2 regions of the Chromobacterium fluminis genome follow, and region 1 is predicted to be linked to the other one. Evidence: riboswitches for the same ligand, from Rfam matches in the RefSeq annotation. Region 1 holds a riboswitch; the other holds the start of a gene.
What was found. A riboswitch is a leader RNA that binds a small molecule or an ion and turns the genes downstream of it on or off. The one in region 1 is predicted to bind glycine.
Positions count from the first base shown of each region.

Region 2: it holds a riboswitch for glycine, as region 1 does, so the genes downstream of both, HA052_RS18205 (trimeric intracellular cation channel family protein) here and gcvT (glycine cleavage system aminomethyltransferase GcvT) in region 1, are expected to answer to the same signal.

Region 1 covers NZ_JAAOMA010000006.1:58,866-65,121, reverse strand. Annotated here, with positions in the region: gene HA052_RS06230 (dihydroxyacetone kinase family protein) at 1-1,258, opposite strand, end outside; glycine riboswitch at 1,504-1,595, shown strand; glycine riboswitch at 1,610-1,706, shown strand; gene gcvT (glycine cleavage system aminomethyltransferase GcvT) at 1,748-2,836, shown strand; gene gcvH (glycine cleavage system protein GcvH) at 2,910-3,296, shown strand; gene gcvP (aminomethyl-transferring glycine dehydrogenase) at 3,420-6,256, shown strand, end outside.
Region 2 covers NZ_JAAOMA010000029.1:2,609-8,864, forward strand. Annotated here, with positions in the region: gene HA052_RS18195 (aldehyde dehydrogenase) at 1-96, opposite strand, end outside; gene HA052_RS18200 (LuxR C-terminal-related transcriptional regulator) at 261-1,046, shown strand; gene HA052_RS18205 (trimeric intracellular cation channel family protein) at 1,081-1,815, opposite strand; glycine riboswitch at 2,015-2,197, opposite strand; glycine riboswitch at 2,199-2,285, opposite strand; gene HA052_RS18210 (DUF3141 domain-containing protein) at 2,422-4,899, opposite strand; gene purU (formyltetrahydrofolate deformylase) at 5,140-6,006, opposite strand; gene HA052_RS18220 (sarcosine oxidase subunit beta family protein) at 6,241-6,256, shown strand, end outside.

The sequences.
Region 1 (6,256 bases):
GCAGCGCCGTGGCCGGATCGCTCCAGGCGCTGTCCGGCAAGGCACGGATCGCCGCCGCGCCGCGCTGCATGCTGACGCCCAGATCGCCGTCGCCGGCCGCGCCGTCCAGTTCGGTCAACAGCGGTTCGGCGGCGTCCAGCGCGTTGGCCGCGGCCCAGACCGCGGCGCGCAATTTGGGGTCGGCTTCGGCGACGGAGAGCGGCGTTGTCGAGCGCGGGGGCGCCGGACGCAGCTGGCGTCGCGCCGGCAGAAGGCCGGAGCCGGGCCAGGCCGGGGCCAGGGCGGTTTGATCCAGCCAGTTGAGGCGCTGTTCGTCCAGCGCCAGCAGCGACAGCGAGCAGCCCGGCATTTCCAGCGCGGTCATGAAGTTGCCGCTCCACAGCCGTTCCACTCGCAAGCCGCGCTGTCGCGCCGAGGCCAGCGCGCTGCGCGCCACGATGGCGAGCTCCATCGGCGGAGTGCCGCCCAGGCCGTTGACCAACATCGCCACCCGCTGGCCGGCTTGCCAATCCTTGTCGCGGACAATGGCGTCGAGCAGCGTCGCGCATAAGGCGTCGGCGGATTGGCGCGGCACGCGGCGCACGCCGGCTTCGCCGTGGATGCCCAGGCCCAGTTCCACTTCGTCGTCGCCTAGGTGAAAGCAGGGGCGGCCGGTGGCCGGCACGGTGCAGGCGCCCAGCGCCACGCCCATGGTGGCCACTTGTTCCGCCGCCTGTCGCGCCGCGGCGGCGACCTCGGCCAGGCTGGCGCCGTTGGCGGCGGCCGCGCCGGCGATCTTGTGCACCAGAACGGTACCGGCGATGCCGCGTCGACGCGCCGGCTCCACGGTGTCGCGCAGCGCTACATCGTCGGCCACCACCACGCTGTCGACGGCAATACCCTCGGCGCGGGCAAGCTCCGCAGCCAGGCCAAAGTTCAGCCGATCGCCGGTGTAGTTCTTGATGATCAGCAGCACGCCTTTGGGGCCGGCGACGGCATGGATCGCCGCCAGCACGGTGTCAACGCTGGGGGAGGTGAAGACGTCGCCCACCGCGGCGGCGTCCAGCATGCCGTGGCCGATGTAGCCGGCGTGGGCGGGTTCGTGACCGCTGCCGCCGCCGGAGATCAGCGCCACTTTGTCGAGCAGGCCGGGGGCGGGAAGGTCCGCGCGCAGCAAGACGTTTTCCTCTTCGAGCAGCGCCAGCCCGGGCAGGGTGTCGGCCAGGCCTTCCAGCATCTCCCGCGCCACATGGCGCGGATCGTTGATTAGTTTTCGCATCGCGGTTTCCTTTCCAAATTGGATAGAGATCGTGCTGGGTAAAGATGGATGTCATCTTACGATCAGCTTTGCTTGGAGGGGGAGTTTGTCGATTACGTGATCGATAACGAAGTGAAATATGTTCGCAATCAATCTTAAACGAAGCAATGCTGGTTCAATGTTTTGCGGTTTCGAATATTTTAAGCCATTGTTTAAGTTGAAGATAAACGCGGCTTGCCAAGGCCCGGCTCAGCAACCATAATCTGGCACGTCATGCAGGAGAGAGTGGCCGTCCGCGCCACCGCCGAAGGCGCAAGCGCACCCGCAATCGCTCAGGCAAAAGGACTGCATCATCGGACTGGCCGCAGCCAGTTCGCCGAATCTGGAGAGCGGCATCCACGGATGCCCACCGAAGGGGCTAACGGCCGCAAGGCCGGAAAATCTCAGGTGCAGGGACAGAGGGGTGTAGGGAACAGAGCAACACTACACGCTTTTGCTAAGGACGCACCCATGACGGCCCCGAAACGCACGCCCCTGTTTGAATCCCATATCGCCGCCGGCGCCAAGATGGTCGATTTCGCCGGCTGGGAAATGCCCATCCATTACGGCTCCCAACTAAAAGAACATGAAATCGTGCGTAGCGACGCCGGCATGTTCGACGTTTCTCATATGACGGTGCTGGACATCAGCGGGCCGGACGCCAAGGCCTGGCTGCAGCGCTTGATCGCCAACGACGTGGCCAAGCTCGGCTTCGAAGGCAAGGCGCTGTATTCCGGCATGCTTACCCCCGACGGCACCGTGGTGGACGATCTGATCGTCTACCTGACTTCCTACGGTTACCGCATGGTGATCAACGCCGGCACCACTGACAAAGACCTGGCCTGGATGGAAGGGCGCAAGGCGGATTTCGACGTGGACATCAAGGTGCGCCGCGATCTGTCCATCCTGGCGGTGCAGGGCCCGCAGGCCATCGCCAAGGTCTGCGCGGTCAAGCCCGAGCTTGCCGACGTCATCCAGGCCTTGAAGCCCTTCCAAGGCCAGCCCGCCGGCGATTGGTTCTACGCCCGCACCGGCTACACCGGGGAAGACGGCCTGGAAGTGATGCTGCCCGGCGTCGAGGCCGCGGCCTTTTTCCAGCAACTGCAGGCCGCCGGCGTGGCGCCGATAGGCTTGGGCGCGCGCGACACCCTGCGCCTGGAGGCCGGCATGAATCTGTACGGCCACGATATGGACGAAACCGTTTCCCCGCTGGAAGCCGGCATGGGCTGGACCATCGCCTGGGAACCGGCTGAGCGCGACTTCATCGGCCGCAAGGCGCTGGAAGCGCTGAAAGCCGCCGGCGTGAAGACCAAGCAGGTGGGCCTGGTGCTGGAAGGCCGCGGCGTGTTGCGCGAAGGCCTGAAAGTGGTGGTGGAAGGGGTTGGCGAAGGCGTGATCACCAGCGGCACCTTCTCGCCCACCCTCAAGCATTCCATCGCAATCGCGCGCGTGCCGGCCGCCACCGGAGACAAGGCGCTGGTGGACCTGCGCGGCACTTTGACCGAGGTGCGCGTGGTCAAGATGCCGTTCGTGCGCAACGGCAAAAAAGTTTTCGCCTGAGCGGCGTGCTTGGGCAGGCCGCGAGACGCGGCCGGGAATATCGTTTAAGACCTGGATTTGACTGGAGACACTCATGAGCAACATCCCCGCCGAACTCAAATACGTTGAAAGCCACGAATGGCTGCGCCTGGAAGCCGACGGCTCCGTGACCGTGGGCATTACCGAGCACGCGCAGGAACTGCTGGGCGACATCGTTTTCGTCGAGCTGCCGAAAGTGGGCGCCAAGCTGGCCAAGGAAGAGCAGGCCGGCGTGGTGGAATCGGTGAAGGCCGCTTCCGACATCTACTGTCCGGTTGCCGGCGAAGTGCTGGCCATCAACGAGGAACTGGAAGCCGAACCGGAACTGGCCAATAGCGAACCCTACGGGGCGGGTTGGTTCTTCAAGATCAAGCCGGCGGATCCGGCGGACTTGGACGCCCTGATGGACGCCGCCGCCTACGCCAAGGAAATTGGCGCCTGATGGTGAAAACCGCCTCGCAGTCCTAATCGGTCGCGAGGCGTTTTTTTCGCCCGGATATCCAGCAACACCCGATTGGCCGCGAAAGTCGCGGCGCGGACGGCAAGCACAGAAGGTCTCGTACTCATGTCTCTCTCCGAACTTTTCAACCGCAAAGAATTCATCTCCCGCCACATCGGCCCGTCCGACGCAGAGCGCGAGCAAATGCTGGCCGCCATCGGCCTGGCCTCCATCGACGAGCTGGTGGCGCAGACGCTGCCGGCCGACATCCGCCTGAACCGCAAGCTGGAGCTGCCGGATCCCATGCCGGAAGCCGAGGCGCTGGCCGCGCTAAAGGCCGTTGCCGCCAAGAACGTGGTCAACAAATCCTTCATCGGCCAGGGTTATTACCCGGTGCTGACGCCAACGGTGATTCTGCGCAATCTGCTGGAAAACCCGGGCTGGTACACGGCTTATACGCCGTATCAGGCCGAGATCGCTCAAGGCCGTCTCGAAGCCTTGCTGAATTTCCAGCAAATGGTGATCGACCTGACCGGTCTGGAACTGGCTAACGCATCCTTGCTGGACGAGGCTACCGCCGCCGCCGAGGCGATGGCGATGACGCGCCGGGTGTCCAAGGCCAAGTCCGGCCAATTCTTCGTGGACAGCCGCGTGCTGCCGCAAACCCTGGACGTGATGCGGACCCGCGCCAAGTACTTTGGCTTCGAACTGGTGCTGGGCCACCCGGAAGAAGCGGGCAAGGGCGAATACTTCGGCGCCTTGTTCCAATATCCGGGCGAAGCCGGCGACCTGATCGACCTGACCCCGCACATCGCCGCGGTCAAGGCCAAGGGCGCGGTGGCGGTGGTGGCCGCCGATATCATGGCCTTGGTGGCGTTGAAATCGCCGGGCGAGATGGGCGCGGACGTCGCCATCGGCAACACTCAGCGCTTTGGCGTGCCGATGGGCTTCGGCGGCCCGCACGCCGCCTATTTCGCGTTCAAGGACGAGATGAAGCGCTCGGCGCCGGGCCGCATCATCGGCGTGTCGGTGGACGCCAAGGGCAAGACCGCGCTGCGTATGGCGCTGCAGACCCGTGAGCAGCACATCCGCCGCGAAAAAGCCAACTCCAATATCTGCACCAGCCAGGTGCTGCTGGCCAATATCGCCGGCATGTATGCGGTGTACCACGGTCCGGAGGGCGTCAAGCGCATCGCAGCCCGCATCCACCGTCTGGCCGCCATCTTCGCGCACGCGGTCAAGGCCGCCGGCGGCAAGCTGGTGTTCGATCGTTTCTTCGACACGGTGCAAGTTGACGCGCCCAAGGCCGACGCGGTGTATCAGGCGGCCTTGGCCGCCGGCTACAATTTGCGCCGCGCAGGCGGCAATGTGCTGGGCGTGGCCTTCCACGAAGCGGCCAGCGAGGCCGATCTGGCGCGCCTGATCGAAATCTTCACTGGCAAGAGCGCCGACATCGCGGCCTTGGACGCCGCGGCAGCCGACGCGATTCCGGCCGGGCTGAAGCGCGAATCCGCTTTCATGAGCCACCCGGTGTTCAACACCCATCATAGCGAGCACGAGATGCTGCGCTATATGAAGAAGCTGGAAAGCCGCGACCTGGCGATGAATCATTCGATGATCTCGCTGGGCAGCTGCACAATGAAGCTCAACGCCACCAGTGAAATGATCCCGATCACCTGGCCGGAGTTCGCCAATATGCATCCGTTCGCCCCGCGCGAACAGACGGTGGGCTATCTGGAAATGATCGCCGGCCTGGAAACGCAGCTGCGCGCGATCACCGGTTTCGACATCATCTCTATGCAGCCCAATTCCGGCGCCCAGGGCGAGTACGCCGGCCTGCTGGCGATCAGCCGTTACCATGAGTCGCGCGGCGACGGCCAGCGCAATATCTGCCTGATTCCGCGCTCCGCCCACGGCACCAACCCGGCCACCGCGCAGATGATGAATATGCAGGTGGTGGTGGTGGATTGCGACGAGGCCGGCAACGTCGACGTCGCGGATCTGAAAGCCAAGGCTGAGCAGCATTCGGCTCAGCTGGCGGCGCTGATGATCACCTATCCGTCCACCCATGGCGTGTTCGAGCAGCCTATCCGCGAAATCTGCGCGATCATCCATCAGCACGGCGGCCAAGTGTATATGGACGGCGCCAACCTCAACGCCCAAGTGGGTTTGTGCCGTCCGGCGGACATCGGCGCCGACGTGTCGCACATGAACTTGCACAAGACCTTCTGCATCCCGCATGGCGGCGGCGGCCCGGGCATGGGCCCCATTGGCCTGAAAGCGCATCTGGCGCCCTTCATCGCCAACCACGTGGTGGCCTCGGTGCCCACCGCCCAGCCGGGCCAGACCGCGGTGTCGGCGGCGCCTTTCGGCTCCGCCTCCATCCTGCCCATCTCCTATATGTATATCGCGATGATGGGCGCGGAAGGCATGAAGCAGGCCACGGAGAACGCCTTGCTGTCCGCCAACTACGTGGCGACGCGGCTGGCCGAGCATTTCCCGGTGCTGTACACCGGCGCCAACGGCCGGGTAGCTCATGAGTGCATCATCGATCTGCGTCCGCTCAAGGCCTCCAGCGGCGTGACCGAAGTGGACGTGGCCAAGCGGCTGATGGATTACGGCTTCCACGCGCCGACCATGAGCTTCCCGGTGCCGGGCACGCTGATGATTGAGCCGACCGAGTCCGAGCCCAAGGCGGAGTTGGATCGATTCATCGCGGCGATGGCGGCTATCCGTCGGGAAATCGACCAGGTGCAGAACGGCGTGTGGCCGGCGGACGACAATCCCTTGTGCAACGCGCCGCACAGCAAGGCCGACATCGCCAGCGACTGGCAACGTCCGTACAGCCGCGAAACCGGTTTGTTCCCGCTGCCCTATGTGCTGGAAAACAAGTTCTGGCCCAGCGTCAACCGCATCGACGATGTGTACGGCGACCGCAATCTGGTGTGCAGCTGCCCGTCCAC
Region 2 (6,256 bases), on a different contig from region 1:
GGCGGCGGGAACGAAGCGGCCGTTGATGAAGGCGAGGCAAGGCGGGCGCAAATCGGCGGCGCGGCGTTGCCAGTAGGACAGATCCTGCATGGGCATGGCGATCACTCCTGGTTCAGGCGGCGCGACGGGGTGGGGGGGACTCACATCATGGCTAGTCTTGTCGCGCAGGCTGGAGTCATACTAGTCAGTCCCCTTGGCGGCGGACATCACGCGAAAGCGTTAGGGCGGAAGGCGGGACTAACCTGATCGGGGTAGCTGGCATGCAGCTGAATGTGGCGGATCTGGTGTTTCACCAGCAATTGGGGCGCTTGCTGGACGGCGTCGACAACGCGGCCTTTTGGCAACGGATGGCGGCGTTTCTACGGGAGCACCTGAGTTTCGATACCTGGGTGGCGGTGTTGTTTCGCCAGGAGGCGCCGCCGCGGGTGCTGGCGGATCACGCGGCCAATTACGCCGCAGACGATTTGTTCGCCGACTACCGGCGCGGCCTGTATCTGCTGGACCCGTTTTATGGTTTCGCGTTGAAGCGCCCGGCCGCCGGCGTGTACCGGCTGGACGAGGTGGCGCCGGACCGTTTCCGGGAGACGGAGTACTTTCGCCGTTACTTTTCGCGCAATGTGGTGGCGGATGAAATCCAGTTTCTGCAAGCGCTGCCGGAGGGCGTGCTGTCCCTGTCGCTGGGCAGCAAACGCCGCTTCAGCGAGCAAGAACTGGGCGTTTGCAATCTGTTCGCGCCCTGGCTGCTGCCCTTGTCGCGTCTGGCCGCGCGTCTGGACGAAGGGCTGCGTCAGCCGGGGGCCAAGGCGGGCAGGCAGAGCCGCCGGGAACTGGAAGAGGCGCTGCGCGCGCAGGGCTCCTCGCCGTTGACCAAGCGGGAGGTGGAGGTGGCGCTGTTGATACTCGGCGGCTACTCCACCAAGGGCGTGGCGCGCGAGCTGGGCATTTCGCTGGAAACCGCCAAGGTGCACCGCCGCCATCTGTACGCCAAGCTGGGCGTGTCCAGCCAGGCGGCCTTGTTTTTGCTGCTGGCGGGGATTCAATCCTGATGCCGCGGCGCAGCGGTGAAACAGCTAGGGTTAGTTAATGCAGGTCGTGCCGATACATGAACACCGGCAGCCGCCATTCGCGCCAGATGGCGGCCAGGCGGATGGCGAGGCCGACGGCGAAGCTGGCCAGCACGTTGAGATCGTGAGGCACGCCCAGTTTGATCAGGCCCAGATAGAGCAGGGCCACGGCGAAGGAGACGCTGGCGTACAGTTCCTGGCGGAAGACCACGGGCACGCGGTTGCACAGCACGTCGCGCAGGATGCCGCCGGCAATGCCGGTGATCATGCCGGCCATCACCACCACCACCGGGTGGTAGTCCATGGACTGGGCCACGCCGCAGCCTATGATGGTGAAGGCGATCAGGCCCAGCGCGTCCAGCACCAGGAAGACGCGGCTGAGGCGCTTCATGTAGCGGGCCACGAACACGGCGGCCAGGCCGCCGGCGACGACGAGGCCGACGTATTCCGGGTGTTGGGTCCAGCCTATCGGGTAGCGGCCCAGCACGATGTCGCGCACGGTACCGCCGCCCAGGGCGGTGAGGAAGGCGATGACGGTAACGCCGAAGATGTCCATATTGCGGCGGCCGGCCGCCAGCGCGCCAGTCATCGCTTCCGCGGTGATGGCGATCAGGTAGATCAGGGTAAGCATGTAGTTGCAGTGGTCAAACAGGCTGGCGCCGAGGTGAGCGGCGAAGCCGGGTGGGAAAATAGGTTGGCAATGGGCGGGCCATGCCAGGTGGCGCGCAGCCTGGGCAAGAGTTTCGAACACGGGTTTTCCTTGAGAGCTGGTGCACGATCTGCTGCGCTGCGACGATACGGCGTTGAAACCCGCTTCGAAATGCTCATGTACCACTCGTACATTCCGCTTTCTCAGCTGTTTTCGCCTTGTCTCGTTCTTGCTCGCGAGATCGTAAACACGTTCTGAGCATGGCCGGCGGGCTGCGCGTGGGCGCGGCGCTGCCGGCATTGCCTCTCCCCTTGTCCTTTTACCTGAGAGTTAGATGACGGGCGCGGCCTGTGTGCGGGCTTTGCCGGATGTCACTTGCCCCTTCGGTGGGCGGCTAAGGGCCGGTCGCATCATCTGACGCGCTGTTGCTGAAGCGTAGCAGAGGATGAACGGGCGCTTAGGGCCTCTCTCCAATCGGCTGGTATCCATGGGCTGCGGTACTGTTGCCTGAGCGATTATGGGAGTTTGCGTCTTCGGCGGGGGCGCATGCCCCTCTCTCCCGCAGCAGGCAAGGATATTAGCGTTTGCTGTATTGTTCAGTCAACGACTGTATACATGGGGCGAGGCAAAAATGTTGCAGCGCGGTATCGACAGAAAAACGCCCGGACGGCGGCTTGGCCGTCCGGGCGTTTTCGCGCTGGCTGTTTCTTAGTTGCTAGGCGTCTTGGGCTTGGCCGCGCCGTTGCCGGCGGCGGGTTTGCGCGTGGCCGGGGCTTTGGCGGTTTTGGCCGCCGCGGGCTTGCTTGAGGCCGGCTTGGCCGCAACCGGCGTGCTGCCGGCGGGTTTGGCGGCGGCGCTGGGCTTGTCGGCGGCCGCTGTTTTGACCGGAGCTTGGGCGGCCGGTTTGCGCGGTGCGGCCGCTTTCTTGGCCGGTGCGCTGGCCTTGACGGCGGGGGCCGGAGTGGGAGCGGCTGCGGCTGTCGCTACGGGCTCGGTGGGCGGCAGGATGGCCGGCGCCGCCGGCGCGTGGATGTCAAGTTGCAGGGCGTGGGCCACTTGGTCCAGCCGCTGTTGTTGTTCCGGGGCGATGTCGCCGCTGAGCGCCAGCAGTTCGTGCGCCAGTTGCCAGGCCTGGCGGCGGCGGTGCTCTTCCGGCAGCAGCTTGGGCAGGCCGGCCAGCGCGCGGGCTTCGTCCAGCCGCACCAGGAAGACTTGCTTGCGGGCGATTTCTTTCAGCTGCATCAGGGTCAGCGGGTATTCGTGGCGGATGTCGCGCATGATGCGGCGGATGGCGTTGAACGGGCGCTCGTCTATGATGCCGCGGCCAATCGCCACATAGGTGAGCAGGCGCACGAAGCCGTCTGCCAGGGTGCCGGTTTCGTAGGCGGGGTCCAGCGTTTGGCGCTTGAGTTGCAGCCGTTCCCGTTTCTCCCAGCTGTCGCCGCGGGCGGCGCGGGCTTCGCGGGCCGGCTGGACGCCCACGACGGAGGCCAGCCATGGGGATTCGTACACGGCTTTGAAGCCGTGTTCGGTGGCGGCGTCGCGCAGGTCGCGGTAGCGGTCCAGGCTTTGCGCCATCCAGCCGGACCATTGTTCTTGCAGCCGCCACAGCGGGTTGTCCACGCTCACCGGATGGCGGTGGGCGCGCACGTATTCGGCGGCGGGCTTGAGCCAGCTGAGCCAGGGGTTGAGCGGGGAGATCAGCGTGCGTTCCAGCCGCGCCGGGTTGAGTTGGCGCTGGCACTGGGCGCTGGCTTCGCTGCTGACGGCCTGGAGCACGGGGGAGATGAAGCGGTTGTAAACGCCTTGGTTGATCTCGGAAACGCGGCGCACCACTTCGAAGGCTTGCTCGTCTTCGCGGCCGTCGTCCAGGGCCAGGATGTCGGACACCTCGCGCGCTTCGAAACGGATGATGTAGCGGCCTTTGATGTATTCCTGACCGGGGGTGCCGGGGGCCACGTCCTCGATGATGGCTTCGTACAGGCCGGGGGCCAGCACGTCGATCAGGTCCAGCGCGCTGGCGAATTCGCTGTGTTCGCGGTTGGCGATGCCGGCGGAGACGAAGATGCCGAGGTGGCCCACTTTGTTATGCAGGCAGTAGATGATGGTTTGTTCGTTGTCGCGGATGTCTTCCGCGTTGTCGTACAGGTCCGGTATCCAGTTCAGCGCCTGTTGCGGCGGGGTAATGTTGTCGCCCCAGGAGGCGAACACGATGATGGGGGAGCGGATGTTGCGCATGTCCACGCGGTGTTGGTCGCTGCTGACGATCTTGCCTTCCACCAGATGGTTGCCCACAAACAGCTGCTGGGATATCCATTCCATTTCCTGCTTGTTCAGCAGGTAGTGGCCGCCCCACCAGCGTTCAAAGCTCAAGAAGCGTTCGCGCTCGGTGTCCACCTTGGCGTACAGGTTGTAGGGCTTCTTCCACAGGGTGTTGGCCGGGTCCAGCTTTTCAAAGTTGTTGACCAAGTGGGCGCCGTCGAACTTGCCGTTGCCCAGGTCGCCGGCCAGCGAGGCGGTCCAGGTGCCGCCCATCATGCCGCCGGAGTAGCGCATCGGGTATTTGCCGGTGACGCCGGCCCAGTAGGACAGCGGGGTGCCGGCCAGCAGAATGGGGCCGAACAGTTCCGGCGCCACGGAGGCGAGCATGGCCAGCGCCCAGCCGCCCTGGCAGTTGCCGATGACGAAGGGCTTGCCGTCGCTGTCCGGGTGTAGTTCGTTGACCTTGCTGAGGAAGACGTATTCGGCGCGGCTGACGCTTTCTATGGTCTGGCTGGGCACTGGCTGCGGGAAGAACATGATGAAGTAGCAGGGGTGGCCCTGCTGCAGCGCAATGCCGATCTCGCTGTCCATCTTGAAGCCGCCGATGCCGGGGCCGTGGCCGGCGCGCGGGTCTATCACCACGAAGGGGCGCAGCGCCGGATTGGTGGCCGGGCAGCCGGCCGGCGGCAGGATGGCGGTCAGCGCGTAGTTGGCCGGGTCCGGCAGGCTGCGGCCGTCCAGGATGATCTTGTAGTCGAACACCAACACCGGCGGTTTGCCGCTTTGCACGTGTTGCAGGTAGGCCGCGCCGCGGTCATGCAGCACGTCCCAGTAGAGGAGGCTGCGCTCGCAGGCGTCGCGCCAGTAGTCGGCGACCGGGTTGGAGGAGAAGAGCTTGGACCAGACGGCTGTTTGCGACCACATACGGCACCTCTTGGTTGGTATGACGGATAACTGGCTACTGTACCCTCCTTTTGTTGCGTTGCAATAGATAAAGTTCCTGTTTGAGCTTGTCCACGCTCTCGCGAGCGAGGGCGAAACAAGGCGAAAACGGCTGAGAAAGCGGAACGTACTCTTGGTGCATGGGCATTTCGAAAGGGTACTTACCATGTAGCGTCTCACGACGCGCAGCCGATCGTGGACAGGTTCTTCGCCGGTCAACTGTCAGCGTAATACCACAGTGCGCCGTTCGGTGATGAAGACGCGCCGCTCCAGATGGCAGCGCACCGCGCGCGCCAGCGCCTGGCACTCCATGTCGCGGCCGGCCGCCTGCAATTGCTCCGGGCTGTAGGCGTGGTCCACCCGTTCCACCACTTGTTCGATGATCGGGCCTTCGTCCAGATCGTCGGTGATGTAGTGGGCGGTGGCGCCTATCAGCTTGACGCCGCGCTCGTGCGCCTGCTGATACGGCCGCGCCCCCTTGAAGCCGGGCAGGAAGGAGTGATGGATATTGATGGCGCGGCCGGCCAGTTTTGCGGCGGTGGCGCTGGAGAGCACCTGCATATAGCGGGCCAGCACCAGCAGCTCCGCCTGACTGTCGTCCATCAGCGCCAGCAGTGCGGCCTCCTGGCGCGGCTTGTTGTCCGGGCTGAGCGGCAGATGGTGGAAGGGCAGGCCGTAGGCCTCGGCGATGGGGGCGAGGTCGCGGTGATTGGAGACGACGGCGGCCACCGTCATGTCCAGATCGCCCATCTTCTGCCGATAGAGCAAGTCGTTCAGGCAATGGTCCAGCTTGGACACCATGATCAGCACCCTTGCGCGTTGGCGCCGGTCGTGCAATTGCCATTGCAGGTCTTGATAGTGGCCGCCCATCCGCGCCATGCCGTCGGCCAGCCGTTCCGGGGCGAAGTCCGGCCGCTCTGGGTGGAAAACGCAGCGTACGAAGAAGCGTCGGCTGCGGGCGTCGTCGAATACCGCCAGTTCATCGATATAGCAGCCTTGCTGCTCCAGCAAGGCGGAGAAGCCGGCCACCTGGCCGGAGGCGCTGCGGCAGGCGAAGCTGAGCACGTAGGAAGGGGCGTCTGAGATCATCGGCGTGTCCTGATTGTGGGTGGGGCGGCATGGGCCAATCTAGGCCTTGTCCCGCGCGCGCGCTGTCCGCAAAGCGTCCGCTTTGCGTGGATTTTGGACATCGCCGTGTCGCGTGCGGGCAAGAGGCTGTCCTTTCCAGCCAAATGCGCCGTCGGCGTCGCCCTGAGAATGAGGCTTTCCTCAACCTCGACAGCAGCGGCGCGGGCCCATGGCGGCCCGGCGGCGGGAGCGCAGATGGCAAACCGATACT